Regions from separate parts of the Azospirillum sp. UENF 111221 genome, predicted to be linked through region 3. Evidence: riboswitches for the same ligand, from Rfam matches in the RefSeq annotation. Region 3 holds a riboswitch; each other region holds the start of a gene.
What was found. Region 3 has a riboswitch for thiamine pyrophosphate ahead of ACWPN3_RS16510 (ABC transporter ATP-binding protein). Riboswitches for the same ligand answer to the same signal wherever they lie in the genome.

Region 1: another riboswitch for thiamine pyrophosphate. It lies ahead of thiO (glycine oxidase ThiO); the one in region 3 lies ahead of ACWPN3_RS16510 (ABC transporter ATP-binding protein).
Region 2: another riboswitch for thiamine pyrophosphate. It lies ahead of thiC (phosphomethylpyrimidine synthase ThiC); the one in region 3 lies ahead of ACWPN3_RS16510 (ABC transporter ATP-binding protein).
Region 4: another riboswitch for thiamine pyrophosphate. It lies ahead of ACWPN3_RS02015 (ABC transporter substrate-binding protein); the one in region 3 lies ahead of ACWPN3_RS16510 (ABC transporter ATP-binding protein).

Annotation. Positions count from the first base shown of each region.
Region 1 covers NZ_JBSNCH010000005.1:2,315,755-2,323,440, forward strand. Annotated here, with positions in the region: gene ACWPN3_RS25715 (Y-family DNA polymerase) at 19-1,563, shown strand; gene ACWPN3_RS25720 (methyl-accepting chemotaxis protein) at 1,597-1,974, opposite strand; partial or broken gene ACWPN3_RS25725 (FIST signal transduction protein) at 2,471-3,814, opposite strand; TPP riboswitch at 3,931-4,030, shown strand; gene thiO (glycine oxidase ThiO) at 4,022-5,203, shown strand; gene thiS (sulfur carrier protein ThiS) at 5,200-5,421, shown strand; gene ACWPN3_RS25740 (thiazole synthase) at 5,536-6,336, shown strand; gene ACWPN3_RS25745 (PaaI family thioesterase) at 6,505-6,948, shown strand; gene ACWPN3_RS25750 (hypothetical protein) at 6,978-7,442, shown strand; gene ACWPN3_RS25755 (hypothetical protein) at 7,486-7,686, opposite strand, start outside.
Region 2 covers NZ_JBSNCH010000005.1:2,412,138-2,419,823, forward strand. Annotated here, with positions in the region: partial or broken gene ACWPN3_RS26210 (hypothetical protein) at 28-258, shown strand; gene ACWPN3_RS26215 (FliM/FliN family flagellar motor switch protein) at 397-1,641, shown strand; gene ACWPN3_RS26220 (magnesium transporter CorA family protein) at 1,723-2,706, shown strand; TPP riboswitch at 2,784-2,918, shown strand; gene thiC (phosphomethylpyrimidine synthase ThiC) at 3,051-4,778, shown strand; gene greB (transcription elongation factor GreB) at 4,812-5,363, opposite strand; gene ACWPN3_RS26235 (Rne/Rng family ribonuclease) at 5,466-7,686, opposite strand, start outside.
Region 3 covers NZ_JBSNCH010000005.1:435,257-442,942, forward strand. Annotated here, with positions in the region: gene ACWPN3_RS16485 (hypothetical protein) at 1-156, shown strand, start outside; gene ACWPN3_RS16490 (inositol monophosphatase family protein) at 267-1,007, shown strand; gene ACWPN3_RS16495 (universal stress protein) at 1,051-1,878, opposite strand; gene ACWPN3_RS16500 (ABC transporter substrate-binding protein) at 1,994-2,935, opposite strand; gene ACWPN3_RS16505 (ABC transporter permease) at 2,953-3,720, opposite strand; gene ACWPN3_RS16510 (ABC transporter ATP-binding protein) at 3,717-4,448, opposite strand; TPP riboswitch at 4,496-4,602, opposite strand; gene ACWPN3_RS16515 (acetoin utilization protein AcuC) at 4,838-5,965, shown strand; gene ACWPN3_RS16520 (hypothetical protein) at 6,148-6,771, shown strand; gene ACWPN3_RS16525 (hypothetical protein) at 6,768-7,322, shown strand; gene ACWPN3_RS16530 (hypothetical protein) at 7,431-7,686, opposite strand, start outside.
Region 4 covers NZ_JBSNCH010000001.1:442,126-449,811, forward strand. Annotated here, with positions in the region: gene deoC (deoxyribose-phosphate aldolase) at 1-320, opposite strand, end outside; gene ACWPN3_RS01980 (purine-nucleoside phosphorylase) at 317-1,150, opposite strand; gene cdd (cytidine deaminase) at 1,166-1,585, opposite strand; gene ACWPN3_RS01990 (ABC transporter permease) at 1,590-2,231, opposite strand; partial or broken gene ACWPN3_RS01995 (ABC transporter permease subunit) at 2,266-2,565, opposite strand; gene ACWPN3_RS02000 (ABC transporter permease) at 2,569-3,714, opposite strand; gene ACWPN3_RS02005 ((2Fe-2S) ferredoxin domain-containing protein) at 3,894-4,226, shown strand; gene ACWPN3_RS02010 (DMT family transporter) at 4,358-5,272, shown strand; TPP riboswitch at 5,306-5,420, shown strand; gene ACWPN3_RS02015 (ABC transporter substrate-binding protein) at 5,502-6,653, shown strand; gene ACWPN3_RS02020 (branched-chain amino acid ABC transporter permease) at 6,658-7,530, shown strand; gene ACWPN3_RS02025 (branched-chain amino acid ABC transporter ATP-binding protein/permease) at 7,523-7,686, shown strand, end outside.

The DNA of each region.
Region 1 (7,686 bases), 1.9 Mb from region 3:
GATCGGGGGGAGAGGGGATTGTTCCGCCGGGCGGAGAGACCCAAGCGCCGCATCCTCGCTTTGTGGCTGCCGCGCCTGCCGACCGACGCGCGGGAACGGCTCATGCCGCCGGAGTTGCGCGCACGCCCCTTCGTCCTGCTGCGGACGGAGCGCCAGCGGCGGGTGGTGGTCGCGGTCAACCGGGCGGCGGCGATGCTGGGCATCGCTCCCGGCCATACCCTCAGCGATGCCCGTGCGCTGGAACCGGCGCTGGAGGTGGCGGAGGCGACGCCGGAGGCCGATGCGGCCCTGCTCGGCCGCATCGCCGACTGGGCGCGGCGCTACAGCCCCTGGACCGCGGCGGACGAGCCGGACGGGGTGGTGATCGACATCACCGGCTGCGCCCATCTCTTTGAGGGCGAGCCGGCGCTGGCCGCCGACCTCACCGGCCGGCTGCGCGCCGCCGGTTTCGCCGCCCGCGCCGCCATCGCCGACACCCCGGCCGCCGCCTGGGGGCTGGTGCGGTTCGGCAGTCCGGAGCAGCGGCGTCGCGAGGCGTTGGATGGTCTGCCGCTCGCCGCCCTGCGGCTGCCGGCGGAGATTGTGGAGGGGCTGCACGCGCTGGGCCTGCGCCGGATCGGCGACCTGCATGCCATGCCGCGGGCGGGGCTGGCGGCGCGGTTCGGAGCCAGGTTGATGCAACGGTACGATCAGGCCTTCGGCCGGCTGGACGAGCCGATCTCCCCGCGCCGGCCGGTGCCGGACCATCGCGAGCGCCTGACCTTCGCCGAGCCGATCGCCACGCCCGAATCGATTGCCGGGGCGCTGCGCCATCTGCTGGGGAGGCTATGCAAGGGGCTGGAGGCGGCAGGGCAGGGGGCGCGCCGGCTGCGGCTGGACGCCCACCGCACCGACCAGCGGGTGGACGACGACCCGCAGAGCCTGACGCTCGGCACCAGCCGCCCGGCGCGCGACCCGGCGGCGCTTGCCCGGCTGTTCGCCCCTCTGCTGGAACGGATCGAGCCGGGGCCGGGGCTGGAAACCCTGGTGCTGTCGGCGACGGAGACGGGACCGCTGTCCGCCGTCCAGACCGCAATCGACGGGGAGGAGGGCGGTGAGGAAGGCAATGACGACAAGTTGGCCGAGCTGGTCGACCGGCTGGCGCTGCGGCTGGGGGAACGGGCGGTGCTGCGGCTGGTGCCGCGGGAAAGCTGGCTGCCGGAGCGCTGCGTGGCGCCGCATCCGCCGATGGAGCGCCTGCCGGCGCCGAAGCCTTGGCCGGCCGGGCAGGTGCGCCCCTTGCGCCTGCTGACCCCGCCCGAGCCGGTGGAGGCCACCGCCCCGCTGCCCGACGACCCGCCGCTGCTGTTCGTCTGGCGCGGCGTGCCACACCGTGTGCGCCGGGCCGAGGGGCCGGAGCGGATCGAATGCGAATGGTGGCGCGGGCAAGGATCGCTGGGGCTGGCGGTGCGCGACTACTACCGGGTCGAGGATGACGGCGGCCGGCGCTTCTGGCTGTTCCGCGCCGGCCTGTACCGGCCCGACGAGCCCCCGCGTTGGTTCCTGCACGGGTTCTTGGGGTGAGGCGCCGGGACGCCGCCCGCTCACCCCGCCCGCTCACCCCGCCCGGTCGAGCTGCTTCAGGAAGGCGATGTAGCGGTTGATGTCCTCCATGCGCCGGGCATGGTCGTTCATGTCGGACAGGCGGTCTTCGATGGCCTTCTGGGCGCCCTCCACCTCGTCGATCACCGCATGGATGTCGGTCTGCAACTCCTGCGAGGCGGTGGCGGCTTCGTCCATGCGGGCGCTGGTGTCGTCGAGCTGGCCGCCGACGGAGCGGACGGAGGTCACCACCTGGTCGATGGCGCGGCGGGTGTCGGCCAGCGTCTGCTTGGTGTCGTTGGCCAGCTTGCGCACTTCGGCCGCCACCACGGCGAAGCCCTTGCCCGCCTCGCCGGCGCGGGCGGCCTCGATGGTGGCGTTCAGCGCCAGCAGGTTGGTTCTGGCTGGCGATGCCGTCGATCACCGCCAGCACCTTCTCGATGCTCTTCACCACGGTGGACAGCTGGTTGAATTCGCGGACCAGCGCCTCCTTGCGGTCGGCGTGGCCGTCGAACAGGGTGGCGTGGCGGTTCAGCGTCGCCTCGATCGCCGACATCGAGCCGCCGATGCGCGCGGCATAGCTGGCGGTCTCCTGCACGCCGCCAGTCAGCGTCACCAGCGCGTCGAGATAGCTGTGCATCCGTTCGATCACGCTGTTGCGGATGCGGCTCAGCAGCTCCAGCCGGTTGTAGCGGGTGGCGATGAAATAGCTCTGGAACCGGGCGTAATGCACCGCGAACCGGTCGACCATGTCGTCGCTGAACGCGGCGCCGGGCGGCACCTCGAAGAACATCAGTGCGGACAGGGTCTGGTTGATGTTGATGCCCAGCAGCTCGCCGAAGGTGGAGAAGCCGGCGGCGGCCAGCCCGTCGAAGGCATGGACGCGCGACAGCTGGTCGGGGTTGTTCAGCCGGCGCAGGATGCAGTCGTTCAGGATGGCGCCGAGGGGACGCGGCTTGCCGCGCAGATAGGCCGAGAGGTCGTCCTCGGTCTGGCGGACGAAATCGGTCGCCTCCACCAGGCACAGCGAATCGCCGGGATTGACGTCGCAGTAGAAGGCGACCTCCCCCTTCTCGAAATCGAAGCCGGAGATGGAGCGGACGAACAGCTCCCCCTCCATCTCGATGGCAAAGGTGTTCTTGGCCAGCTTGCCCGGCAGCTCCTGCGGCTTGCAGCGCAGGGATTTGGCGAGCGCGTCGATGAAGCCGACGACCTCGAAGCCGTCGCGGTCGATCACGCTGCGCACGATGCGGCGCATCGGGTCGGCGTCGACCACGGCGAAGCGGGTCTGGGTCGGCCGGAAATTCTGCGACTTGAAGATGCCGTAGCGGATGCCGGGTGCCATCTTCAGGAAGACCGTCACCGCCGCGTTCTCCAGCACGCGCTGGCCGTCGAACAGATGGGTGTTGCGGAAGTCGAGCTTGCCGCCGGCCGAGCCGCCGATGAACAGGCAGGGGAAATGGCCGGAGCGGTAGACCGCCTCCATGAACCAGCTTTCGCTGGCCGACAGCCCGTCGATGAAGGTCAGCGCCACCGTGTCATGGCTGTCGACCGGGAAGGGGACGCGGATGCGGTCGAGTTCGCCGCGGATCGCCTCCACCCTGGCCGGCACGTCGCGGGTCGGCCGGCCGCCGCGCAGGTCGTCGCAATGCAGCGGGACCGACTGGATGCTGACCCCGGCGAGCAGGCGTGGGCTGAAGGATTGCAGCACCACGCTGTCCCAGCGGTCGCCGGCCTTGCGGTAGAGCGGCTGGCCCTCGGCCGCGCACAGCTCGCCCGCACTGGAGACCAGCACCAGCTGGGTCGCCGCCGGCAGGGCGGAGCGGACCGCCCGCGCGGTGGCGGCGAAATCGACATGCGGCGACACGAAGCCGACGACCAGCGCCGGTGCCCCGGCGGCGAAAGTCAGCCCCTCCAGCGCCGCGGCACCGATCCGCTCCGCCGGCAGGCACAGGCTGCGGATCGGCTGTTCCGCCGGTCCGGCGGCGTGCGCTGCCGCTTCGGGCCCGCCAGCCGGGGTGCCGGAAACGGGGGCGGTCGGAGAGTCCGAGCGGAAGAAAGACAGCATGCTGGCGAATCCTCGGTCGTCTTCGTTGTTCATTCCGCGCACCGGCGGTGCCCGTTTGCGGCTGTGAGTGCCCGGGTATGGCTCATTTTGCCGACAATCTAGCTGCCGATTGGTAGCGTTTCCTGTCGGGGGAACTCCGTATCCGGCTGCGGCCTGTCGCCGCATCCATCGTCAGGTTCAGGCCGGGCTGAAGCTGTGGGCTGATACGGCGGCCTTGGGTGGCGAAGCCGGGCAACGGTCGATTCCGCTTGTGGGGCCAGCGGAAGATTGGCATAAGGCAATCCATAGGCCTGGGGTGCCGTGCGGTGGTCGCGCGGCTGAGAACACACCCATCGAACCTGTCTGGGTAATTCCAGCGAAGGGAGCCGCCGCATGATCCATGCGCCAGAATCACATTCTTTTTCCGTTTCTGAATCCGGACTCCGTCCCTCCATTGCCATCGTCGGCGCCGGCTGCATCGGCCTCGCCATCGCCTGGAGGCTGGCGTCGGCCGGCTGCCGGGTCGATGTCTTCGAGCGGGGGGAGGCCGGGCGCGGCGCCACCCATGCCGCCGGCGGGATGCTGGCCGCCTGCGTCGAAACCGAGCCGGGCGAGGAGGGGCTGCTGCCGCTGACCCGCGCGTCGCAGGCCCTGTGGCCGGACTTCGCCCGCGCTCTCGAGGCGGCGAGCGGCATGGCCGTCGATTTGCGCAGCGAGGGCACGATGGTCATCGCGCTGACCGCCGACGATGCCGCGAAGGTCCGCTTCCTGCACGGTTTCCAGCGCGATCTTGGATTGCCGGTGGAGTGGCTGAGCGGGGCCGAGGTGCGGCGGCGCGAACCCTTCCTGCAACCGGGTGTCGCCGGCGCCCTGTTCTGTGCCGGCGACCATCAGGTCGACAACCGCAAGGTCGCGGCCGCCCTGCGCCGCGCCGCCGTGGCTGCCGGCGCCCGCCTGCACGAGCAATGCGGCGAGGTGGCGCTGGCGGTGGAGGGCGGCCGCGCCGTGGGGGTGCGGGTTGCCGAAACGCTGCATCGGGCCGACCGGGTGGTGCTGGCCGCCGGGGCGTGGTCGGCCGGCGTGCCTGGGCTGCCGCCCGCCGCGAAGCCGCCGGTGCGTCCGGTGAAGGGGCAGATGGTCTGCCTGCGCATGGACCCCCGTCTGCCGCTGCTGCGCCATGTGGTGTGGACGCCCGGCACCTACCTGATCCCGCGGCTGGACGGCCGGCTGCTGATCGGCGCCACGACGGAGGAGCGCGGCTTCGACGACCGTCTGACCGCCGGCGGGCAGTTCGCCCTGCTGGAGGGGGCGTGGCGGGCGCTGCCGGGCATCGCCGAACTGCCCATCGAGGAAGCCTGGGCGGGTTTCCGTCCCGGCAGCCGCGACGATGCGCCGATCCTGGGCGAGAGCGGCATTCCCGGCCTGATCCACGCCACCGGCCACCACCGCAACGGCATCCTGCTGACCCCGGTGACCGCCGACGGCATCGCCCGCCTGGTGCTGACCGGCGAGACCGACCCGCTGCTGCGCCCCTTCGCCGCCGACCGCTTCGTTGCCGCGGGAGCCGCCGCATGAGCGCCGTTTCACGTGAAGCCATCCGCGTCAACGGCCGCGAAGAGCCGCTGTCCGCCGCCTCCGTCGCCGAGTTCCTGGCCGGGCGCGGCATCGCCGAGGGCGCGAAGGGCGTCGCGGTTGCCCTGAACGGCGCCGTGGTCCCACGGCGGCGCTGGCCCGAGACCCTGCTCCAGCCCGGCGACAGCCTGGAAATCGTCCGCCCGATCCAGGGCGGCTGACCCTGAATTTCCCTCTCCCGCGACCAGCCCGGGAAGGATCCCCTCTCCCCCCGGGGAGAGGGGGAGTATCCCCGGACCGCTTGCGCGGGAGGGCCTTATCAAAAGGCTCCCCCCATGTCCCAACCCGACACCCTCACCATCGCCGGGCGTTGCCTCGGCTCACGGCTGTTCCTCGGCACCGCCGGCTATCCGAACCAGCAGGTGATGCTCGACGCGCTGGCGGCCAGCGGCAGCGAACTGGTCACGCTGGCGATCCGCCGCATCAGCCTGGACGGCTATTCGGAAAGCCTCGTCGACGTGCTGGCCCGCGCCACCGCCGGGCGGCCGACCGGGCCGGTCGGGCTGCTGCCCAACACCGCCGGCTGCATGACCGCCAAGGAAGCCGTGCTGACCGCCCAGCTGTCGCGCGAGGCCCTGGACACCCCCTGGATCAAGCTCGAGGTCATCGGCGACCGCGACCTGCTCTATCCCGACGTGGAGGAACTGCTGCGTGCGACCGAGGAGCTGGTGAATGACGGCTTCGTCGTGCTGCCCTACTGCAACGACGACCCCGTCACCTGCCGCAAGCTGGCCGACCTGGGGGCCGCGGCGGTGATGCCGTTGGGGGCCTTCATCGGGTCCGGCATGGGCATCCGCAACCCGCACGCCATCGAGACGATCTGCGCCCGCAGCCCGGTGCCGGTGGTGCTGGACGCCGGCATCGGCACCGCGTCCGACGCGGCGCTGGCGATGGAGCTCGGCTGCGCCGCCGTCCTGCTGAACACCGCGGTGTCGAAGGCGCGCGATCCGGTGCGGATGGCGGCGGCGATGCGCGACGCGGTCAATGCCGGCCGCGCCGCCCATCTGGCCGGCCGCATGCCGATGCGCGCCCATGCCGAACCGTCCAGCCCGCAGATGGGCCTGATCGGCGGCTGACGGCGGTCGGTCATAGGCCGCCGGGGCGGCCAGGGTGGGCAAGGTGGTGGGCAAGGTGACGCGCACTCCGTTCGGCCGCTTGATCCTGCGGGGCGGCTGACGCAGGCTGTGGCGCACCGCCTCCCTTGGCACTCCCCCCTTGGCACCCCTCTGCCGGAGACCCTTGCCTTGCCCGCCACCTTTGAACCCCGCACTCCCGATTGGAAGGCGCGCTGTTTCGCGTCCTTTGAACAGCAGCCGATCTGCAAGACGCTCGGCATCGAACTGGCGGCGATGGAGCCGGGTTTCTGCGAGATGCGTCTGCCCTTCCGTGCCGACCTGACGCAGCAGCACGGCTTCTTCCATGCCGGCATGGTCAGCACGCTGGCCGACAATGCCGGCGGCTATGCGGCCCTGAGCCTGATGCCGGCCGGGGCGGAAGTGCTGGCGGTGGAGTTCAAGATCAACCTGATGTCGCCGGCCAAGGGCGACGTCATGATCGCCCGCGCCCGCGTGGTGAAGCCGGGCCGCACCCTGGTCATCACCCAGGTCGAGGTGTCGATGCTGGACGGCGGTGTCGAGAAGGACTGTGCCCTGATGCAGCAGACCACCTTCTGCGTGATGCCGAAATGACGTTTCAACCGGTTCGAAAGGGCTTTTCGATGCTGTCTGCCCGTCTGTTGTCCGTGCCCGCCGCCCTGCTGCTGGCCGGCGGTTTCGCCGTTCTGGCCGCCGCCCCGGCCGAGGCCAAGGACCCACCCTCCTGCGCCGCCATCTCCTTCCGCTCGCTGCCCGGCGGCGCGCCGGACGGCGAACAGGATGCCGGCCTCTACAAGTCGCGCTTCGGCAAGATCGAGGTGAAGGCCGACGTCAAGGGCGGGCAGGCCACCAGCTACTACATGGTGCTGAACGGCAAGAAGGTGGACGGCCCGGCCAACCCGCCGAAGATGTCGGAAGCCTGCCTGAAGTCCAAGCACGTCAAGGTCCCGGTCGCCAAGCAGGCCCAGGGCACCTGCACCGGCAGCCGCTTCCGCGTCGTCGTCGACCGGTCCAGCGGCAAGCCGGTCGCCGCCTTCTTCGGCCTGCAGGGCGAGGATTGGGCCTATTGCAGCGCGACGACGCTGTAAGGACAAAAGCGCGAAAGGGGGGCGGACCCCCGCCCCCCTCCTCTCAGATCGCCAGGGCCTTCACCCGTTCGCGCAGCACCTGTCGGGCCTTTTCCGCCTCCGCGCGGGCGGTGGTCAGGTCGCGAGCCAGGCCGTCCAGGCGGTTCTCCGCCTCTCCCATCTTGGCCAGCGTGCGCTTGTGCAGGTCGCTGCCCGCCGGCAGGGCCTTCAGATTCTCGCGCAGGCGGTCCTGGTCGGCGATGCG
Region 2 (7,686 bases), 2.0 Mb from region 3:
CTGCGCAGAACTGCCTGGGAGGCCGGCATGGCGGCGGACGGAGTTCCCTTGTGCGGTTTGCGGACTGTGCCGGCTGACCGGCTTGCCCGTCTTCTCGGTGGCGAGGCGCCCCAGACCATTGCTGCGGTGCTGTCCGCTCTTCCAGCTGAAGTGGCGGCCGAGGCGCTGATGGCGTTGGACGACCAGCTTCAGCCGCTTGTGGTGCGCTGCCTGTCGCGCACACGTCGGCCATCCCCCGCCGCGCTCGCGGTTCTCGACCAAGTGCTGACGATGGCCGAGTCTGCGGAAGTCCGCCGTCGGGGCGGAGGCCCTCGCCCGTATTCTCGACCATGTGGCACCGGACCGGCAAAACGCGCTTCGCGTTGCCGCCGATGCCGCCCCGTGGAAACCGCCCCCATGGATACCGTCGTCGGGCCCAGCCCACCGGCGCAGGATGCGGAGGCAGGCTGGACCCCGCCGGTTCTGTCATCGGGCCTGGCGGCCCTGCTCCAGAACAGGCGGGTTTCGGTAGACCGCCTGCCGATGCTCGAGGTGGTGATCGACCGTTTCGTGCGCATGCTTGCCACCTCCCTGCGCGCCCATAGCGGTGCGTCTGTGGATGTGGCTCTGATGAGCATGCGGTCGGTGCGCTTTGCCGACTGGATCGATGACGAGACGGGCGAACGGCCGCTGATCCCGTTTCGTGCGGATCCCTGGGACGATTACGGACTGCTCGCCATCGACCGGGCCTTTGTCGAGGCGTTGGGAGAAGCCTTGCTCGGCGGCGATCCGGCCGATGTTTGCCTGCGCATTCCGTCGCGCACTCTCAGCAAATTTGATTTTGAGTTGGCGATGGGGATGGCCCACCGGCTGCTGGGCGACCTCGGAGCGGCTTTCCAGCCGGTGGGCACGGTGCGTTTCGATGCGGACCGCATCGAAACATCCCCGCGTTTTGCGACCATCGCCCGACCGTCTTGCGGCTGCATGTGCGTGCAACTCGCGGTCGAACTGGAGGGGCGGAGCGGTGGCCTGGATCTGCTCCTGCCCTATGGGCTCTTGGAACCGGTGCGCCCACAGCTTCAGTCCATGTTTGCCGGAGAACGCTTCGGCAATGATCCGTTGTGGCGCCGCCATCTGGTGCGGGAGACGCTGCACAGCATGACGACCGTGCAGGTTGTGGTCGGTACGATACAGCTGCCATTATGCGATCTGCTGGCGGCGGCAGCTGGGACGGTCTTTGCCGTCGACGGCGACTCCGATGGGGCCGTCCGCGTCGAGGTGGCGGGGCGCTCGCTGGTGACCGGGCGGCTCCGTGCCGGCAAGCGGTGCTGGCGGGTTGTCGTCGCCTCCGAACCGGATGACCTGGAGATCCCCCGTCAACTCCCCCAGATGGCTGCATCGGTGGCGGACGCCGGAGCGAAGCCGGCAATGTCCGCCCTGCTTGAGGTGGAAGTGACGCTTTCGGTCATCGTTGGCACGGTGGAACGACGCCTAGCCGACATTCTGGCGCTGATCCATGGGGGCGTGTTGGATTTGGACCGTCCGGTTCAGGCGCCGGTCGATGTCTGTGTCGAAGGGCAGGCAATTGCCCATGGCGAACTGGTTGACGTAAATGGAGGGTTTGGGGTGCGTCTGCTGGAAATGGCGAGCGCGCGGGGGTGATGCCGTCGATCACGTTGCCGTCCTGCTGTTCCACATGGGCAAAGGATAAGCTCAGTTCAAAGCCACGCGAGGAGCGCAGACTTGCTGCATGTTTTTGTCAATGACGGCGGTCTGCTGCGCTGGGACAGGGAGGCCGCAGACGTGTCGGTCACGCTGCCCGACACTGCCGTGTGGCTGGACCTGATCAACCCGACGCCCGACGAGCTGGCGCGGGCGGAGGCGCTGATCGGCACCGGCCTGCCCACCCGCGAGCAGATGGCGGAGATCGAGGAATCGAGCCGTCTGCGCGTGGCCGGTGGTGCCTTGACCATGACCGTCACCGCCCTGGTCTGGGCCGACACCGACGAGCCGCGTATCGCCACCGTCAGCTTCGTTCTGGCCGGCCGGCGGCTGGTGACCATCCACGACATCGACCCGCAGGCCCTGCTGGCCTTCCGCCGCCGCGCCACCCATGGGCAGGTCTCCGCCGCCCGCGGCGAGCTGGTGCTGGCCGCCCTGGTGGACGGGATGATCGACCGCACCTCCGTCGTGCTGCGGCGGACCGGGGTGGAAATGGATGCGCTGAACCGCCGTTACTTCCGCGGGCGCAAGCTGCGCTCCCGCGGCGAGACGCTGGACGACGCCCAGACGTTGAAGCGCATCGGCCATGCCGGCCATCTGATCGGCAAGGCGCGGATCAGTCTGGCCAGCCTCACCCGCATGACCGATTTCCTGGCGCGCGGCGACGGCTGGAACGCCGGCAAGGCGACGCGGCGCTGGGCCAAGACCACCCTGCAGGATCTGCGCGGGCTCGACCAGTATGCCCGATTCCTATCGGGAAAGGTCGCGTTGGCGCTGGACACCGCATTGGGACAGATCAATGTCGAGCAGAACGAGATCGTCAAGATCGTGTCGGTCCTGACCGTCCTGCTCTATCCGCCGACCCTCGTCGCCAGCATCGGCGGCATGAACTTCACCGACATGCCCGGCAGCCAGTCGCCCTTCGGTTATGCCAGCGCCTTGGGTCTGATGCTGCTGTCGGCGTTGCTGCCGATGGTCTATGTCCGGTCGAAACGCTGGATGTAGCGCGTTTCCACAATATGGCAGGCGGATCGTCCGCAGCGCTTTCCTTTTGACACGACCGTCCGTCGGCGGCAGGATGGGCCGCATTCCAGGGGGGTCCCGACAGGGGGCTGAGATACCAACGGCCGGGCGGCGCACTGCGCAAGCCGGCAGCGTGGTGACCCTTCGAACCTGATCCGGGTCATACCGGCGAAGGGAGGGACCTCGTGACGGGCCGATTCTCGCCCCGTCCGGCCGTATCGGCCCCGCCACGCCGGGGAAGCCATTCCGAGAACGGCCCGCACGAAGATACCGCACCTCCGTCCGCAGTCCCGGGTTTGTCCGCCCACCTCCGACGGAGAAACCCAATGCCTAAGGACTTCAACGAGACCGCCATCCGCATTTCGACCGGCCCGCTGCCGTCGTCGCGGAAAATCCACGTGCCCGGCACGCGCTTCCCCGATCTGCGCGTCGCCCTGCGCGAGATCGCGCTGTCGGGCGGCGAGCCGCAGCTGACCGTCTATGATGCTTCCGGTCCCTACACCGACGAGTCGGTTGCCATCGACGTCCGGACCGGCCTGTCCAAGCACCGCCGCGACTGGATCCTGGCGCGCGGCGATGTCGAGACCGCCGACAACGGCGTGCTGCGCGCCAAGGGTGGCGGGGCGGTGACCCAGATGGCCTATGCCCGCGCCGGAATCGTCACCGCGGAGATGGAATACATCGCCATCCGCGAAAATCTGGGTCGCGCCGCCGCCTTGGAGGCTGCCCGGGACGGCGAGGATTTCGGCGCCGAGATTCCCGACTTCATCACCCCGGAATTCGTCCGTGACGAGGTGGCGCGCGGGCGGGCGATCATCCCGTCCAACGTCAACCATCCCGAGTCGGAGCCGATGATCATCGGCCGCAACTTCCTGACCAAGATCAACGCCAACATCGGCAATTCCGCCGTGACCTCCTCCATCGAGGAGGAGGTGGAGAAGATGGTCTGGTCGATCCGCTGGGGGGCGGACACCGTGATGGACCTGTCCACCGGCGCCGACATCCACCAGACCCGCGAATGGATCCTGCGCAACTCCCCGGTTCCCATCGGTACCGTGCCGATCTATCAGGCATTGGAGAAGGTGAAGGGTAGGGCCGAGGATCTGACCTGGGAGCTGTTCCGCGACACGCTGATCGAGCAGGCGGAGCAGGGCGTCGATTACTTCACCATCCATGCCGGCCTGCGGCTGGCCCACATCCCGCTGACGGCGAAGCGGGTGACCGGCATCGTCTCGCGCGGCGGCTCGATCATCGCCAAATGGTGCCTGGCGCATCACCGCGAGAATTTCCTCTACGACCACTTCGCCGACATCGTCGAGATTTGCCGGACCTATGACGTGGCGCTGTCGATGGGCGACGGGCTGCGGCCGGGCAGCCAGGCCGACGCCAACGACGCCGCCCAGTTCGCCGAGCTGGAGACGCTTGGTGAGCTGACCAAGATCGCCTGGGCGCGCGACGTGCAGGTGATGATCGAAGGGCCGGGCCATGTGCCGATGCACAAGATCAAGCACAATGTCGAGAAGCAGCTGGCGCTGTGCGGCGAGGCGCCCTTCTACACGCTCGGGCCGTTGGTGACCGACATCGCACCCGGCTACGACCACATCACCAGTGCCATCGGTGCGGCGATGATCGGCTGGTTCGGCACGGCGATGCTCTGCTACGTCACGCCGAAGGAGCATCTCGGCCTGCCCGACCGCGACGACGTTAAGGCCGGCGTCATCGCCTACAAGATCGCCGCCCATGCCGCCGATCTCGCCAAGGGACACCCGGCGGCGCGGTTGCGCGACGATGCCATGTCGCGTGCCCGCTTCTCATTCCGCTGGCGCGACCAGTTCGCCCTGTCGCTCGATCCCGACACGGCGATGGCCTATCACGACGAGACCCTGCCGGCGGAAGGCGCCAAGACCGCGCATTTCTGTTCGATGTGCGGGCCGAAATTCTGCTCGATGAAGATCACGCAGGAAATCCGCGACGCCGCGGAGTCCGGCATGGCCGAGATGTCGGAGAAGTTCCGCCAGTCGGGTGGGGAGATTTACCAGCCGACAGCGGAATAAAGTCTGGCGGGGGGCGGGTCGCCGCCCCCTTCGTCAGTCGGCGTACCGGATCTCCAGCACTTCGACCTGTTCCAGTCCCGCCGGGGTGCGCACGTCCACCAGATCACCCTCCCGCGCCTTAAGCAGGGCACGGGCCATGGGGGAAATCCAGCTGACATGGCCGCGGTCGGGGTCGACCTCGTCGGCGCCGACGATGGTGACGGTGTTCTCCGCCCCATCCTCGCGGGCATAGGTGACGGTGGCGCCGAAGAAGACCTGTTCGCGGTTCTTCTGGTCCTGCGGATTGACCACCACCGCCGATTCCAGCCGCTTGTTCAGGAAGCGGATGCGGCGGTCGATCTCGCGCAGGCGCTTCTTGCCGTACAGATAATCGCCATTCTCCGAGCGGTCGCCGTTGCCGGCGGCCCAGGACACCACCTCCACCATCTTCGGCCGCTCCACCCGCAGCAGGTGGCGCAGTTCCTCCTGCATGCGCTGGAAGCCGGGCGGGGTCATGTAGTTCTTGAAGCCCTGCGGCAACGGTGCCGGATCGTCGAGGTCGTCGTCGTCCTGCGTGTCGGTCTCGCGGGTGAAGGCCTTGCTCATGGTCCGACCTGTCCTGTGGCAGGGGTGATAACGTCCGGGAAAAGGAAAAGGCGCCTTGCGGCGCCTTTTCCCGTTCCAGAGGTCCCGGTTGGGCCGTTGGGCTTACCGCTTCCACCAGCCGCGGCGCGGCTTGGCATCGGCGTCGGCATCGTTGTCAGCCGCAGCCGGCTCGGGAGCCGGGGCCGGCGTGGCTGCCGCGGGCTCGGACGCGGCTTCGGCCGGGGCCTCGGCAGCAGCCTTGCGCTTGCGCGACGCCTTCTTGGCCGGAGCGGCTTCGGCAACGGTCTCCGCCGGCGCCTCGACCGCAGCGGCGGCCTTGCGCTTGCGGCCCTTGGCCGGGGCTTCGGCAGCGGCCGCCGGAGTCGGCTCGGGCGCGGCTTCGACCGGCGCCTCGGCGGTGGCCTTGCGCTTGCGCGACGCCTTCTTCGGCGCGGTTTCGGCAACGGCCTCGACCGGCGCTTCGACCGGGGCAGCGGCCTTGCGCTTGCGGCCCTTGGCCGGAGCTTCGGCGACGACCGCAGGAGCAGCCGCGGGGGCGGCTTCGACCGGCGCCTCGGCGGCGGCCTTGCGCTTGCGCGACGCCTTCCTGGCGGGCGCCTTGGCAGCGTCGGCCGGAGCGGCCACCGGCGGTTCGGTGGCGGTCACCGGAACCGGGGCTTCCTCGACCGCCGGAGCGGCTTCGCCGGCCAGGATCCAGTCGAGATCGCTCGCCTCGGCCGGAGCCTGCGCCGTCTGGGCCGGAGCGACCGGAGCGGCGTCGGGCTGCTGGTCGGCGGCGTCTTCGCCGCCCTCCAGGCCTTCCGCACCCTCGCGGCGCGACCGGCGACGGCCACCACGCTTGCCGCGGCGGCGCTTCTTGCGGCCATCGCCGTTGCGCTCGCCGGCATCGGCGCCGGTCTCGTCCTCGCCGTCATCCTCATCCCCGTCGTCGCCTTCGGCGTCGGCGGAATCGGTCTCGGGTTCGGAGATGGCGGCACCGGGGATGGCTTCGGCGGCAACCGGCAGAACGCTCTCATCGGCGTCCTGGCCGGCGTCCTGATCCGCCTCGTCCGTCTCGGCCTCGCCTTCGGCGCTGTCGCCCTCGGTCCGGCCGTCCTCGCGGTCACGGCCACGGCCACGGCGGCGGCGGCGGCGGCGGCGGCGATCCTCGCCGGTGCCCTCGCCGTTGGCTTCGGCACGCTCGCCGGTCTCCTCGGCCTGCACGGCCTCGGTCTCGGCTTCCGGCTCCTCCACCGTTTCGACCGGCTCGGCGGCGAGCGCGCGGTCGGTCTCTGCCATCACGCGGTCGGCGCTGACCAGCGGGGCGTCCTCGTCGGGCAGGCGGGCCTTGTTGCGCTCCAGACGGTGATCCGGTGCAATCAGCCCGTCGTCGGCCTGGACCATCACGCTGAAGGCGTGACGCTCTTCGATCTTGGCCAGTTCACCGCGCTTCTGGTTGAGGATGTAGAGCGCGATGGAGGTCGGGACGAAGATGGTGATCTCGGCCGAGCGTTTGCGGATGCCCTCTTCCTCGATGGCGCGCAGGACGTGCAGCGAGGCGGATTCGACCGACCGGACGACGCCGGTGCCCGAGCAGTGCGGGCAGCGCTCGAAGTTGGTCTCCAGGAGCGACGGACGCAGACGCTGGCGCGACAGTTCCAGGAGGCCGAAGGCGGAGATGCGGCCGAGCTGGATGCGCGCCCGGTCGTTCTTCATCGCCTCCTTCATGCGGCGCTCGACGGCGGCGTTGTTCCGCGGCTCCTCCATGTCGATGAAGTCGATGACGATCAGGCCGGCCAGATCGCGCAGACGCAGCTGGCGCGCCACCTCGTCGGCGGCCTCCAGGTTGGTCTTGTAGGCGGTTTCCTCGATGTTGCGCTCGCGGGTCGACTTGCCGGAGTTGACGTCGATGGAGACCAGCGCCTCGGTCGGGTTGATGACGATGTAGCCGCCGGAACGCAGCTGCACCACCGGGCTGTGGATGGCGTCGATCTGCGTTTCCACCTGATAGCGGTGGAACAGCGGGATCTGGCTGTCGCGGTACAGCTGGACGCGCTGGGAATGTCCCGGCATCAGCATGTCCATGAACTCGCGCGCCGTGCGGAAGCCGGCCTCGCCCTCGACCCAAATCTCGTCGATGTCGTTGGAATAGAGATCGCGGATCGACCGCTTGATCAGGTTCGCCTCTTCATAGATGAGGCAGGGCGCCGACGACTTCAGCGTTTGTTCGCGGATGTCGTCCCACAGGCGCAGGAGATATTCCAGGTCGCGCTTGATCTCGGGCTTGGAGCGCTCCAGCCCGGCGGTGCGCAGGATCACCGCCATGCCGTCGGGAATGTCGAGA
Region 3 (7,686 bases):
GCCGCCGCGGCCGACCGTGCCACCTTCGATGCGCTGTCGAAGGCGCTGAAGGACAGCGGACTGGACGGCAAGGTGCTGCTGACCGATCCGAAGGGCGGCGATCCTATGTTGAAGCTGGACAGCGTGCCCGGCAGCAAGCCGGCGGCAAAGCGCTGACCCTCTCCGAACTCAAGCCGTAAAGGGCCAATCGACCATGACGGGTTTCCCGCTTCCCGACATTGACTGCGTCGCGGATTCTGATCCGCTCCGTCGCCCGGACGGAGATCATGCCCTATTTCCAGAAGCTCGACGCCGCCGGCATCCGGCAGAAGACCGGCCCGACCGACCTCGTCACGCTGGCGGACGAGGCGGCGGAGCGGGCCTTGACCCCGGCGCTGTCGGCGCTGCTGCCGGGCAGCCGCGTCGTCGGGGAGGAGGCCGCATCCGAGGACGAGCGCGTGCTCGAACGCATCCATGGCGACGACCCGGTCTGGATCATCGACCCGGTGGATGGCACGATCAACTTCGCCCAGGGACGGCCGATGTTCGCGGTGATCGTCGCGCTTGCCTGCAAGGGTGAGACGATCGCCGGCTGGATTCACGATCCGGTCGACGGCCGGATGGCGACGGCGGTGAAGGGGCAGGGGGCTTGGCTCGACGGGCGCCGCGTCCATGTCGCGCCGGCCGTGCCGTTGCGGCAGATGGTGGGCGCACTGTCCACGCGCTTCTGCAGCGAGGAGATGAGGCTCAGATTGGAGGAGCGCAGCGTCGGGCTGGCGGAGCGCGTCTGCCTGTCGAGCGCCGCCCAGGAGTATCTGCGGCTGTTGGAGGGACGGGCGCAGTATTCGCTCTATCACCGGCTGATGCCCTGGGACCATGCGGCCGGCGTTCTGCTGCATGCCGAGGCGGGCGGCCATTCGGCGCTGATCGACGGGACACCCTACCGGCCTGGACTGTTGAACGGCAGCATCCTGCTGGCGCCCGACCGCGAAAGCTGGCAGGCGCTGCACGGACAGCTTTTCGGCTGAGTGCGTCCTTGGGGCAGGAGGGCGACAGCCCTCCCGCGCCCCTTCAATGTGCCAGCAACGCCGGCAGGGCCAGCCCGTCCAGCACCGTGCGGGTCGCCCCGCCCAGAACCAGTTCGCGCAGGCGGGAGTGGCCGTAGGCGCCCATCACCAGCAGGTCGGCGCCCTGGTCGGTGCAGCAGGACAGGATCATGTCGCCGACCTCGCCGCCGGACGCGATGACCGATTGCGGACGTGCGGCGATGCCGTGGCGGTGCAGCCACTCGACCAGGGTCGCGGCTTCCCTGCTCTGTTGCCCGAGCGGCTCCACGGTCAGCACGGTGACGGATTCCGCAGTTTCCAGAAAGGGCATGGCGGCGCGGACCGCACGGGTGGATTCGCGCGTGTTCTTCCAGGCGATCAGCACATGGCGGCCGATGGGCGCCGCCGCCGGCTGCTTCGGCGGCAGGACCAGGACCGGCGTGGCGGTCTCCAGCGGCAAACGGTCGGGGATGTGGTGCAGAGACACCCGCTCGCCGGCCCGCACCGCCGCGGATTGCGCGACCACGATCAGGTCGGCATAGGCGGCGCGCTCTGCCAGCAGATCGACGTGGTCACCCTCTTCGACCGTCCAGTCGTAGGGCAGCCCGTCAAGCGACTTGCGGACCTCCTGCTCGATCCGCTCGGCATTCTCATGGGCGATTGCGGTCGCCTCCGCCATGAAGCCATAAGACGCGGCGCGGCCGGTGGCGCCCGCCGGCATCGACACCGGGGTGGCGATGTAGAGCGCCTGGATATGTGCGGAGAAACGCTTGGCCAAAGCCGCGGCCACCGCCAGACGGCTGGCGTGGGCGTCGTCGTTGGCCATGTGCAGCAGGATGGTCTTGATCGGCATGCCCTCGCGTCTCCCAACATTATGATCGGTCCACCATCAGCCGGCGGAGCGGTTTCCCTCTAGGTAACGCTCCGCCGGGGTCGATGGCAACGCCGGTCAAGGGAAAGGCAGGCGGTTACTTCACAACCACCGCATATTGGTCGATCGGCGCCACGGCCTTGATCAGACCGCGGGCCTTGAGGAACTCGGCGAAGCGGGTGTAGCGCTCGGCATCCAGGGCGGCCGGGCTGTGGGCGAAGCGCGGTAGCGTGTCGGCCCAGGCGCGGCGGTTCAGCTCGTCGTTCAGTTCGGGCCGGCCCTTGACGAAGGCGGCCTGCGACTCCTCCGGATGGTTCAGGATGTAGAGCGTCGCCCGCTCCACCGCCGCCAGGAAGCGCTTGAAGCGGGGATCGTTCGCCTTGTCCTTGCGGGCGACCAGAATCAGCTCGTCATAGGGCGGAACGCCCTCTTCCTCGGGATAGAAGGCACGGCCAGGGTGTTTCTCGATCTCCATCTGGTTCAGTTCAAAGTTGCGGAAAGCACCGACCACCGCATCGACCTGGCCCGACAGCAGCGACGGCGACAGGGAGAAGTTGACGTTCACCAGCTCGACATCCTTCAGGCTCAGCCCCTGCTTCTCCAGCATGGCGCCCAGCAGAGCGTCCTCGAAACCGGCGATGGAGTAGCCGACCTTGCGGCCCTTCAGATCCTTCAGCGTCTTCACCGGCCCGTCGCGCAGCACGACGACGGAGTTCAGCGGCGTGGACACCAGCGTGCCGATGCGGACCAGGGGCAGTTCCTCGGCCACCTGCAGGATCAGCTGCGGCTGGTAGGAGACGGCGATGTCGGTCCCGCCGGCGGCCACCAGCTTCGGCGGGTCGTTGGGATCGGCCGGGGCGGTCAAGGTGACCTCGAGACCGGCATCCTTGAAGAAGCCCTTCTCCTGCGCCACCACCAGCGGGGCGTGGTCCGGGTTGACGAACCAGTCCAGCATCACGGACAGCTTGTCCTGGGCCAGCGCGGGAAGCGAGGTCATCAGGCCGGCGGCGATCAGGCCGGCGGTGAAAAGATGCTTCATCGAGTGTCTCTCCCCCTTCAAGGGTTGGCGTCTTCGGCAGGTTGGGTATCGGGTTGCCAGGGCAGGGCACGGCGGGCGAGCGCATCGACGGCGGCATAAAGCGAGACGGCGAAAAGTCCCAGCACCAGCACGGCGGCGAACAGAAGGTCGATCTGCATGCGGGCATTGGCGTGCAGCATCAGGTAGCCGAGACCGGAGGACGACCCCACCCATTCGCCGATCACCGCCCCGATGGGCGCCACCGCGGCGGCGACCCGCACGCCGGACCAGAAGGCGGGCAGGGCGGCCGGCAGGCGGATGCTCCACAGGATCGCGGCGGGCGAGGCGCCCATGGTGCGGGCAAGGTCGAGCCAGCCGGGATCGGTGCGCCGCAGCCCGTCGAACAGCGCGGTCGTCACCGGGAAATAGATGACCAGCACCGCCATGGCGATCTTGGACGCCATGCCGTAGCCGAGCCACAGCACCAGCAGCGGCGCCAGTGCGAAGACCGGGATGGCCTGACTGACCAGAAGCAGCGGCATCAGCCAGCGCCGCGCCGTGCGGAACCGCGCGAGCAGCAAAGCGCTAACCCCGCCCAGCACGACGCCGGCCACGAGCCCGATCAGAATCTCGGCCAGCGTGGTCAGGCCATGGGTCAACAGCAGGGGAGCCTGCCGCTGCATGGCGTCCGCCACCGCCAGCGGACCGGGCAGCAGGTAGCGCGGCAGCCCGGTGGCCCAGACCAGCGCCTGCCAGCCGGCGACCAGCACCAGCAGGGTGATCGCGCCGCGCAGCAGCGCCTTCATTCCGCCAGCCTCCGCAACAGTTCGGCCTGATGCGCCAGCAGGTCCTGATCGTCGACGCGGCGCGGCACCGGGCCGGAGGGCTCCAGCGCCGGTCCCATGATGGCCGGCCGGCCGGTCATCACATGCAGTCGGTCGCCGATGCGCAGCGCCTCCAGCGGGTCGTGGGTGACCATCAGGACGGTGCGGCCGGCCAGCGTCTCCGCCGCGGTTTCCTGCAAACGCAGCCGGGTGATGGCGTCGAGCGCGGAGAAGGGCTCGTCCATCAGGACCAGCGGTCTGTCCTCCATCAGGGTGCGGGCCAGCGCCACGCGCTGCTTCTGCCCGCCGGACAGGGCGGCCGGACGGTCGCGCTCGCGCCCCGCCAAACCGACGCGGTCCAGCAGCGCACGGGCCTGCTCCACCCGTGCCGGGTCGGGACGGCGATGGCGCAGCCGGTCGCCCAGCAGGACATTGTCGAGCACGGTCAGCCAGGGCAGCAGCAGGTCCTGCTGCGCCATGTAGGCGATCCGGCCGGCCAGCGGCTGCCAGTCGCCGGTGACCACCTCGGTCGGCGGCTCCGGCTCGGCCAAGCCGGCGAGGATGCGCAGGAGCGTGGTCTTGCCGACGCCGCTCGGCCCCAGCAGGCAGGTGGTCCGCCCGGCCGGCAGCTCCAGCGTCAGCTCGGAGAACAGCAGTGTGCCGCCATAGGTCAGCCGCGCGCGCGAGATGGTCACCGAAAGCGGCGTCATCGCAGGCACGCGGGCATGCATCGTGGACTGGCGGAGATGGAGAGGGTGCGGTCCCGCATCACTGATCCCTACGCCGGCATGAACCGGATCAGGTTCCAGGGGTCGTCCCGCAACAGGACCTCTCAGCCGCCCATCGGCTCCCCCCAGTGAAGGCGGCGACTATAGGCGCGGACGATCCGTGACCGCAAGCATTGCCGGATGCAGCTTCCGGGATGCGGAAGCGGGCTGCTTGACCGCACCGCCGCAGCGCCTAGTTTCTGACGGGCATCTAAGCAGGTTTTCCGAACTCCGCCCACAGGCGGGCGGGCTCGGGAAACCTGCAAAACCATAGAGTCCGCAGGTTTCTCCAGGCCGGGCCTGTTGCCCGATCTGGAGAAACCTGATTAGGAGTGCCCGTCCTGACCACGCCCTTCCGCACACCGTTGTTCATCGGCGGGGAAATCTACCGCGGCTCGACCTATGGGCCGAAGCATCCGCTGGCGATTCCGCGCGTGTCGACCGCCATCGACCTCAGCCGCGCCATGGGCTGGCTGCCGGACGAGGTCTATCTCGACACCCATGTGGCGAGCGAACGCGAACTGGCGCGCTTCCACACATCCGACTACATCGCCGCGCTGAAGAGGGCGGAGGCCGAGCAGCGGGTCGACGAGGCGACCGCCGCCCGCCACAATCTCGGCAAGCTGGAGAATCCCATTTTCGCCGAGATGTACCGGCGGCCGGCCCACAGCAGCGGATCGGCGTTGCAGGCGGCCAGGATTCTCGGCGACCGGCCCGCCGGTCTGGTCTATGCGCCGGCCGCCGGGACGCATCATGCGCGGCGGGACCGGGCAAGCGGCTTTTGCTATTTCAACGCGCCGGTACTGGGCATTCTGGAATTGCTGGACCATGGGCTGGAGCGGGTCCTCTATGTCGATCTCGACGCCCATCATGGCGATGGGGTGGAGGAAGCCTTCGCCGACGACGACCGGGTGCTGACCGTGTCCATCCACGAGGACGGACGTTGGCCCTACACCGGCAAGGTGGAGGACCGCGCCGGCGGCATGGCTCGCAACCTGCCGGTCCCGCCGGGCTTCAACGACAGCGAGATGGAGCATGTGATGGAGGCGGCGGTCCTGCCTCTCGCCCGTGCCTTCCGACCGCAGGCGATGGTGATCCAGACCGGCGCCGATGCCTTGGCCGAGGATCCGTTGAGCCGGCTGGAGCTGTCCAACCTTGCCCTGTGGGACGCCGTCGCGGCGCTGCTTCCCCTGGCGCCGCGGGTGCTGGTGGTCGGAGGAGGCGGCTATAACCCGTGGTCGGTCGGGCGTTGCTGGGCCGGGATCTGGGCGGTGATGAACGACATCGATCCCGCCGTGCGTCCGACCGCGGAGGCGGAGGCGGTGCTGCGCGCCCTGACCTGGAACCGTGCCGCCGGCCGCAACCCGCCGGAACATTGGTTCACCACGCTGGGCGACGAACGGCGTCCCGGTCCGGTGCGGGATGCTGTGAAGCGGGTGGTGGAGATTGCAATGTCCTGAAGGGTGGAGGTGTCCTGCCCCGCAGCCGACCGACTCATTCCGACGAAATTCGAACCAACCTGTGACGATTCGTTGACGGGGTCGGATTGTTCGTTGATTCTTACTTCTGCTGCGCCGGTGCAGCTTCCGCATCGGGTGATGCGGGCTTCGGCGGGATTTGCGGTAGGAGAACGGGCGGGCGGATGTCGAACACCACGCTGTTCCTGATCGCCATCGTCATCATCATGCTGGCTGCCGTCCCGGTCGCCATGATGCTGAAGGATTTCCTGCCGAACATCATGGAAAAGAGCAACGGCCTGGACCAGATCGAGAACCGCATCTACGTCCTTCATGCCGAGGCGCAGGAGCTTCAAAACCGGGTGAACCATCTGGTCCAGCGTCGGAACAGCCAGTCTTCCGACCGCAACCGGCTGGAAAGCGATATCCGCAAGGCGGAAAAACAGGTTCGGGACCTGTCGGACCAGCCGCCGATGTTCGTGCATGAGGTCGGCGACCCGCAGGCCGGACTGATGAAATTCGTCGCGACGGTGACGCAGGAAAAGGCATCGGCCGCTGCCCGCGCCGCCGGCGAGCGGGCGCAGGTCAACCCCATCTGGCGCTGCACGAACGTGGCCGAGGTCTGGGCGTCGAGCTTCGACGAGGCCAAGCAGATGTGCGACGTGGCCTTTCCGTTCAAAATGGGTTTCCAGAAGACGTTCATGCGCGGCGATGCGCGGGCCGGTGGGATGGCCGGAGGCAGGGCCGCCGGCAAGGGGGTGCCGACGCCGCCCGCAACCGCCCGGGCGAAGGCGGGTGCCGCCACATGATGATCAACTTCATCATCGTCCTGGCCATCGTCGCCATCGGCGCCTGGCTCGGCAACATCTTGATGAGCGTCGAGCAGCGGGTCTCGCAGGCGCGCCAGCGCGTCCGCGGTGTCCGCAACAACCTCGACAAGCTGGATGCCACCATCCACCGCCTGCATCGGGAGGAGGAGACTCTCCATGCCGAGATCGAGGAGCTGACCCGGGAGATGGTGGAACTGTGCAAGAAGCAGGTGGAGGTGCAACAGCGCCTGACCGAAGCGCAGTCGAAGCGTCGCCCCCAAATCCTGATCCTGACCGACCGGCGCAATCCCGGCGACAAGGAATGGCTGGTCACCGTGGTGAACCAGCAGATCGGCGAGATCGATGCCGCCCACCCGTTGGCCGTCGAATGGGCACGTGGGCGCCAGTATCTGGTCTGGGCGGAGTCGGACCGCGAGGCCGGCGAACGTGCCAACCGCCGCTTCAGCGCCCGGCCCGGCTATCAGGTGCGGTCGGTGGCCCCGGTGAAGGACGATCTCTACAACGCCAGCCCGGCCCAAAGCGCGGCTTAGAGCACGGCGGAAACAAGCACCGCCCAGTCTTCGGAAAAAGCAAAAGGCCCTTCTTCCGGTCGCGGAAGAAGGGCCTTTGCGCTGCTCGGTCTACTCCGAACCCGGACGTCAGCGCGCCTTGGCGGTGGCCGGGGTCTGGCGGAAGGCGTCGTGCAGGTAGGGCGACAGCGACTGGCGCATGTTGCGCAGCCATTCATGGATGATGATCAGCGAACGGGAGGCGACCGGCGGGGTCATGCCCAGCTTCACCAGATCCTCGCGGGTCATCGTCGCCACCTGATCCAGCCGGTGGCCGGTCAGGCGCGCCCAGGCCGGGGCGGTGCAGGGCTGCATGGAGATCACCTGCAGGCCCTCGCGTTCCACC
Region 4 (7,686 bases), on a different contig from region 3:
ATGGCCCGCCGGGTCTCCGCTGCCACCGAGGCGGCGTCGGCCTCGCCGGTCGGGAAATTGACCACGGTGGCGATCTTCACCGGTGTGCCCTCCAGCGCCTTGCGGGCGGTGGGGACGAAGCGCGGCCAGACGCAGACGGCGGCGACCGGCCCCACGGGCGTGACGGCGCGGGCGCAGAGATCCTGCACCACGCGGTCGCTGTCGTCGCCGTTCAGGCTGGTGAGGTCGAGCATGCCCACGGCACGGCGCGCCAGATCGGCGTCGGACGGGGCGTTGGCGCTGGCGTCCAGCGCGCTTTGCAGGTCGGCAGACAGTTTCATGACCGGGACCCGTCCTTCTCATGCAGGCGTTCGAGGAAGCCGACCAGCAGGCGCTCCAGGTCGGCGGCTGCCGCCGAGGCGGCGGTCAGGGTCTGGTGATGGTCGACCGGCCCGTCGCCGAGCCCGACGCCCAGATTGGTGACGACGGCACAGCCGACGACCCGCAGGCCGCAATGGCGCGCGACGATGCATTCGGGAACGGTGGACATGCCGACCGCGTCGGCGCCCAGCAGCTTCATCATCCGCACCTCGGCCGGCGTCTCGAAGGACGGGCCGGGATAGGCGGCATAGACGCCTTCCGCCAGATCGATGGACAGGCCGGCGGCGACATCCTTGAGCAGGCCGCGCAGTTCCGGATTCCAGGCATCGGTCATGCTGGGGAAGCGTTCGCCGAAGGCCTCGTCGTTCGGACCGGTCAGCGGGTTGCTGCCCAGCAGGTTCAGATGGTCGCTGATCGCCATCAGCCGGCCGGGTCCGACCTCCAGCCGCAGGGAGCCGACGGCGGCGGTCAGCACCAGTGTGTCGCAACCCGTCAGCTTCAGCGCCCGCACCGCGGTCTTCAGCGCATCGAAGCCGTTGCCCTCATAGGCGTGGACGCGGCCCTGCATGCAGGCGACCTCGACCCCGCCGAGCTGTCCCACCACCAGCCGACCGGCATGGCCGGACACGCTGGGGATCGGGAAACCGGCGATGTCGGTGTAGGGAATGGCAACCGCGTTGGCGATGCGGTCGGCGATGCCGCCCAGGCCGGAGCCCAGCACGATGCCGACCCGCGGCCGATGGCCGGAGGCACGGTGGAGGATGTCCGCGGCGGCGCGGGCTGCGGTCATGTCGGGAAACTCCGCTCAGAAGGCTAAATTGGTGGGGCCGAAGGATTCGGGCAACAGGGTTTCCAGCGGAAAGCTCCGCCGCAGGCCGGCCGGGTCGCAGATGTGGATCGGCGTGTCCGGGGATGCAAATTCGCGGATGCGCTGGCGGCAGCCGCCGCAGGGGGTGCAGATCTCCTCCGCCCCCGCCTCGCCACCCATCACGACGATGGCGCGGATGCGGCGGTCGCCGGCGGTGACCATGGCGCCGATGGCGCTCGATTCCGCGCATTGTCCTTGCGGATAGGCCGCGTTCTCCACATTGCAGCCGGCGAAGATGCGGCCCGAGTCGCCGAGGATCGCCGCACCGACCTTGAATTTGGAATAGGGGGCATGGGCGTTCTCGCGCGCGGCGCGGGCCGCTTCGATCAGCTGCGGCAGCTCTGCGGTGTCGGCCATCGGCTCAGCGTTCCTTCACATAGGGGATGCCGCTCGCCTTGGGGGCGATGGCCTTGCCGACGAAGCCGGCCAGCAGCAGGACGGTCAGCACATAGGGCAGCATCTGGATGAACTGAACCGGGATGACGCCGATGCCCGGCAGGACCACGCCCTGGAGGCGGACCTGCACCGCGTCGGTGAAGGCGAACAGAAGGCAGGCGAACAGGGTCGGCCCCGGCCGCCATTTGCCGAAGATCAGAGCCGCCAGCGCCAGATAGCCCTTGCCGGCGGTCATGTCGCGGACGAAACCGGCGCCATGGCCGGTGGAGAGATAGGAGCCGGCCATGCCGGTCAACACGCCGGTGACCAGCAGCGCCTGATAGCGCAGCGTCGCCACCGACAGGCCGGCGGTGTCGACCGCCGCCGGGTTCTCGCCCACCGCCCGCAGCCGCAGCCCGAAGCGGGAGCGGTAGAGCACCCAATGGGTGGCGATCACCAGAACCAGCGTCACCCAGATCAGGATGTTGTTGCCGTTGAACAGCTCGCGGTAGACCGGCCCCAGCACCGGGATGCCGGACAGCGCCTCCACTCCCGGCAGTTCCACCGCGGGGATGCGCGCCTGGTTGGGCAGCAGCGGAGTTCTGGCCGCCCTGCTTGAACCAGGCATAGGCCAGCGTCGGCGCCAGCCCGGCGACCAGGATGTTGATCGCCATGCCCGACACCACCTGATTGCCGTTGTGGGTGATGCAGGCGAAGCCGTGGACCATCGCCAGCGCCACCCCGGCGGCGATGCCGGCCAGCAGCCCCAGCCACGGGTTCAGCGTGGCTGAGGCGACGGCGGCGGAGAAGAAGGCGCCGGCCAGCATCTTGCCTTCCAGCCCGATGTCGACCACGCCGGCCCGCTCGCAATACATGCCGGCGAAGGCGGCCAGCACCAGCGGGGTCGCCACGCGGATGGTGGCGCCCAGAAGCTGCAGCGCCAGAAGCAGCGCGTCTTCCATCGCTCAGCTCCTCCCCGTTTCGGCGGCGGCGGTGCCGCGGCGGCGGAACAGCGCCTCCACCTGCGGCTTGAACAGGTTCTCCATCGCACCGGCGAACAGGATGACCAGACCCTGGATGACCATCACCAGCTCGCGGTTGATCGTGGGGTATTCAAAGGACAGCTGGCCGCCGCCCTGCGCCAGAACCCCGAACAGCAGGGCCGCCAGAATGATCCCGACCGGATGGTTGCGCCCCATCAGCGCCACGGCGATGCCGACAAAGCCGACGCCGCCGGTGAAGTTCAGGATCACCCGGTGCTGCACGCCCAGGATCTCGTTCACGCCGACGAAGCCGGCGAGCGCGCCGGAGATCAGCATGGCGATGACGATGTTGCGCGCCGGCGAGATGCCGGCATAGACCGCCGCCCGTTCGTTCCGGCCCACCGTCCGCAGCTCGTACCCCCAGCGGGTCCGGCGCAGGAAGATGTGGAACAGCAGACAGCAGGCCAGCGCCCAGAGGAAGGACAGGTTCAGCGGCGAGGCGGGAATCGCGATGCCGAACCAGCCGAGCGCCCGGTCCATCGACGGCAGCCAGACGCCGGGGTCGAACTCGCGGGTTTCCGGCGACTGGCTGCCGGGGCGGATCAGCACGTCCACCAGCAGCCAGGTCATGATCGACGCGGCGATGAAGTTGAACATGATCGTCGTGATGACGATGTGGCTGCCGCGCTTGGCCTGGAGCCACGCCGGGATGAAGGCCCAGGCGGCGCCGAACAGGGCCGAAGCCAGCACCGCCAGCACGGCCACCACCGGCCAGGGCCAGCCGGTCAGCGCCAGCGCCACCAGCCCGGCGCCGAGCCCACCCAGATAGGCCTGCCCCTCGCCGCCGATGTTGAACAGCCCGCAATGGAAGGCGATGGCGACCGCCAGTCCGGTGAAGATGTAGTCGGTGGTGTAATAGAGGGTGTAGCCGATGGCCTCGGGATATCCCAGGGCCTCCGACACCAGCAGCGACAGCACGTCCACCGGGTTCTCGCCGATCACCAGGATCACCAGCCCCGACAGCACGAAGGCGGCGACGAGGTTGAGAACCGGCAGCAGCGCATACCCGACCCAGCCCGGCACCGCGCCCGGCTGGCCCTTCCCCGATCCGCTCAGCAGCACCGGCATCTCCTGGATTGCCCCTTGCCGGGGATTCTTAACCGCCAATGCTCTGCCGACCAAGCGTTTCGTGATGTGAGAAAGCCAATGGGCACCGGGACTTGGAAGCGTCACAAAAGTCTTGCCGCAACGCAGCATTCTGGCATGCTTCTTACCCATAAAATTTTTATGGCTATGGAGCATGACCGATGCCGCTCGACATTCCGCAGACCTTCCGCCACCACGTCTTCTGCTGCGCCCAGCAGCGCCCGCCCGGCCATCCGCGCGGCAGCTGCGCCGCCAAGGGCGCGCATCCGCTGTGGCAGCGGCTGGATCAGAAAATCCAGGGCAAGGGGCTGGCCGACGTCGGCATGGCGATGACCGGCTGCCTCGGCTTTTGCTCCGCCGGGCCGCTGATGGTGGTGTATCCGGAAGGCATCTGGTACCGGCCGGAAACCCCTGAGGACATCGACGAGATCGTCGACTCGCATCTGGTGAAGGATAAGCCGGTCGAGCGGCTGGTGATGGTTCTGACGCGGTGAGGCGAGCGGGCGCTTCACGCCACTCCCTGAAAGTGCCGGCGCCTACCAGACCTGCGGTTGCGGCATTGGGACACAGGCGCATTTGCCCATAATGTGGGCATCTCCCGCCATTGCCGTTCCGAACCGATTTCATGACCGACGCCGAAACCGCCGACCTGCTGCCTGCCGAGGCCGATTCGGTTCCCTATGCCGTCGGCTGCTTCCTGGGCGCGATCCTGCTGTTCGCGGCGATGGACACGCTGATCAAGTTCCTGACCGCCGATTACCCGGTGCCGCAGCTGATGTTCGTGCGCTCGCTGGTCGCCTTCCTGCTGGTGGGCGGCTACACCCTGACCTGCGGCGGCGGGATCGCGGCGATGCGGACGCGGCGGCCCCTGGGGCATGTCTGGCGCGCCTTCGCCGGGCTGATCTCCATGGGATGCTTCTTCTATGCCTTCCGCGAATTGCCGCTGGCCGACGTCTATGTGCTGAGCTTCGCCGGTCCGCTGTTCATCACTGCACTGTCGGCGCCGCTGCTGGGCGAACCGGTGGGCTGGCGCCGCTGGGCCGCCGTGGTTGTCGGGTTCGGCGGCGTGGTGGTGATGGCGCAGCCGTCGGCCGGGGCGCCGCTGGTGCCGGTGCTGGTCGGGCTGTGCGCCGCCCTGTTCTATGCGCTGGCGGCCCTGGCCGTGCGCGGCCTGTCGCGGACGGAAACCAGTGCCTCCATCGTGCTCTACCTGCTGCTGACGACGACAGTGGTCAGCGGGGCTCTGGCCGTGCCGGTCTGGACGGCGCCGACCGCCTTCGCGCTGGGGTTGATGGCGCTGGTCGGGGCCATCGGCGCCGGGGCGCAGGTGCTGCTGACCCAGGCCTTCCGCCGCGCGCCGCCGGCGGTGGTGGCGCCCTTCGAATATACCGGCATGGTCTGGGCCAGCCTGTTCGGCTGGCTGGCGTTCGGCGACCTGCCGACCGTGCCGGTCCTGGCCGGCGCCATGGTCATCATCGGCAGCGGGCTCTACATCCTGCATCGTGAAACCATAGTGGCGCGCCGCCGGTTGGGTTCTTGACAGGACGGGGCCGGCGGCGACACTCTCGCCGCCTGTTCACGGCTGGGGTGCCCGTGCGGATGCCGGTTCGGCAATCGCAGGGGCTGAGACAACACCCATCGAACCTGATCCGGGTCATGCCGGCGAAGGGAGCCGACCGGAACCCGACGGACCCGCTGAAAGCTGCTGCGAAGCGCCCCGTCTCCTCCGCGTCGCCCCAACCGCCGGCGCGTGTTGAGGAGTATCGGTCATGCGGCGCGCGCTTCCCCTCCTGATCGGCCTGCTGGCCGCATCCTCCTGCCTGTCGTCCGTCTGCCTGTCGTCCGCTGCCCGTGCCGACGACACGCTGTCCTTCCCGGTGCTGGTGCCGCTGACCGGCTTCCTGTCGCTGGAGGGCACCAGCCAGCGCAATGGCGCCGTCCTAGCGCTGAAGCAGACGCCGGCCGGAATCGCCATCGCCTCGGAGGTCGTCGATACCGGCACCTCGCCCGAGGCGGCGGTGACGGCGCTGGAACGCGCGGCCGGCCGCGGCACGGTCGGGGCGGTCGCCGCCAGCATGCTCGGCACCCAGATGCTGGCGATGCTGCCGCTGGCGGGCGAGCTGAAGCTGCCTCTGGTCACCGTGTCGGGCACCGCCTCGATCACCGAGCAGGGCAATCCCTGGGTCTTCCGCTTCTTCCCCGGCGACGCGGTCACCAAGGCCGCCCATGCCCGTTATGTGGTGGAGGAGCTGGGCAAGCGGCAGCCGGCCGTCATCTACCAGACCACCGCCTACGGCCAGAGCGGCAAGGCCCATCTCGACGCCGCCTTCAAGGCGCTGGGCGTCACGCCCGTCTTCGAGGAGGGGGTGGATCCGGCGGCCAAGGATCTGCTGCCGGTGCTGACCAAGGCGCTCGCCGCCAAACCGGACGTGCTGGTCCTGCACCTGCATTCCGGACCGACCGCGCTGCTGCTGCGGCAGGCGGCGTCCAGCGGCGTGACCCTGCCCATCGTCGCCGGCTCCGCCATGCACCAGCCGAGCACCGCGGCCCTGCTGGAACCGGCGGAACTCAAGGGCGTCTGTGCAGAGACCGCGGCCTCGCCGATTTCCGGCGGCACGCCGGAGGTCAAGGCCTTCACCGACGCCTACCGTGCCGCCTTTGGCAAAGAGCCGGACGCTTTCGCGCTCGGCCAGTATGACGGCATGACCATGGTGCTGGAGGCGGTGAAGGCCGGCGCCCGGTCGCCGGACGCCATCCGCAAGGCGCTGTCCGCCGAGACGTTCCAGGGTCTCGCCATGACTTACAAGTCCGACGGCAAGGGCAACATGGCCCATTCCGCCGTCATCGTCTGCTATGACGGGGCCAGCCGGGTGCCGGTGCTGGCGAAGCGGTACGACGACCCGACGCTTGCGGCGAAGTGAACGGATGGCGGCGCTTCAACTGCTGGTCAACGGGGTGGCGCTGGGGGCGGCCTACGCCCTGGTGGCGCTGGGCTTCGTTCTGGTGCTGAACGCCACCTCGGCGGTGAATTTCGCCCAGGGCGATCTGGTGATGGCCGGCGGGCTGCTGGCGGTGGCGGCGGCGCCGCTGATCCCGCTGCCGGGCATCGTCCTGCTGCCGGTCGTTCTGGTGCTGATGGCGGCGCTGGGGCTGCTGCTGGCGCTGGCGGCCTATCTGCCGCTGCGCCGCCGGCCGCCGGTCTCGGTCTTCATCAGCACCATCGCGGTCGGCATCATCCTGCAGAACGGAGCCGCCATCCTGTTCGGGCCGGAGCCGCGCGCCGCACCGCCGCTGTTCGGCGACGATACGCTGCACATCGCCGGGTTGGCGGTGCCCGAGCAGTCGCTTGCCATCGTCGCGGTGGCGGGGCTGCTGATCGGGGCGCAGCAATGGGTGTTTGCCCGCACGCAGTTGGGCCGCCGGTTGCGCGCCACGGCGCAGGATCCGGAGATGGCGCGCGCCTGCGGCGTGCCGGTCACCACGATGATCCTGGTGACCTTCGCCATCGGGGCGGCCTGTGCCGGCGCGGCCGGGCTGCTGCTGGCCAACCGCTATTTCGTCACGCCGACCTCGGGCAGCGACCTGATCCTCAAGGCCTACATCGCGGTGACGGTGGGGGGCTGGGGCTCCGTGCCGGGCGCGGTGGTGGGGGCGCTGTTGATCGCGCTGTTCGAGGTGGGAGTATCGTTGGTGCTCTCATATCCGGCGGCGTTGGGCGCGCTGTATCTGACCTTGCTGGCGATTCTGGTGCTGCGTCCGCAAGGGCTGTTCGGCGAAGCGGTGCGGCGCCGTGGGTGAACGGCACTCTCCGGCCGAGACTGTCGCGCTGATCGCTGGCGCGCTTGCCCTGCTGGTCTATGCGCTGGCCTTCGCGTCCCCCTATGGCCTGCGCGTCCTGACCGTCGCCGGGGTCTATGCGCTGGCGACCTTCGGATTCCAGATCGTCTTCGGGCT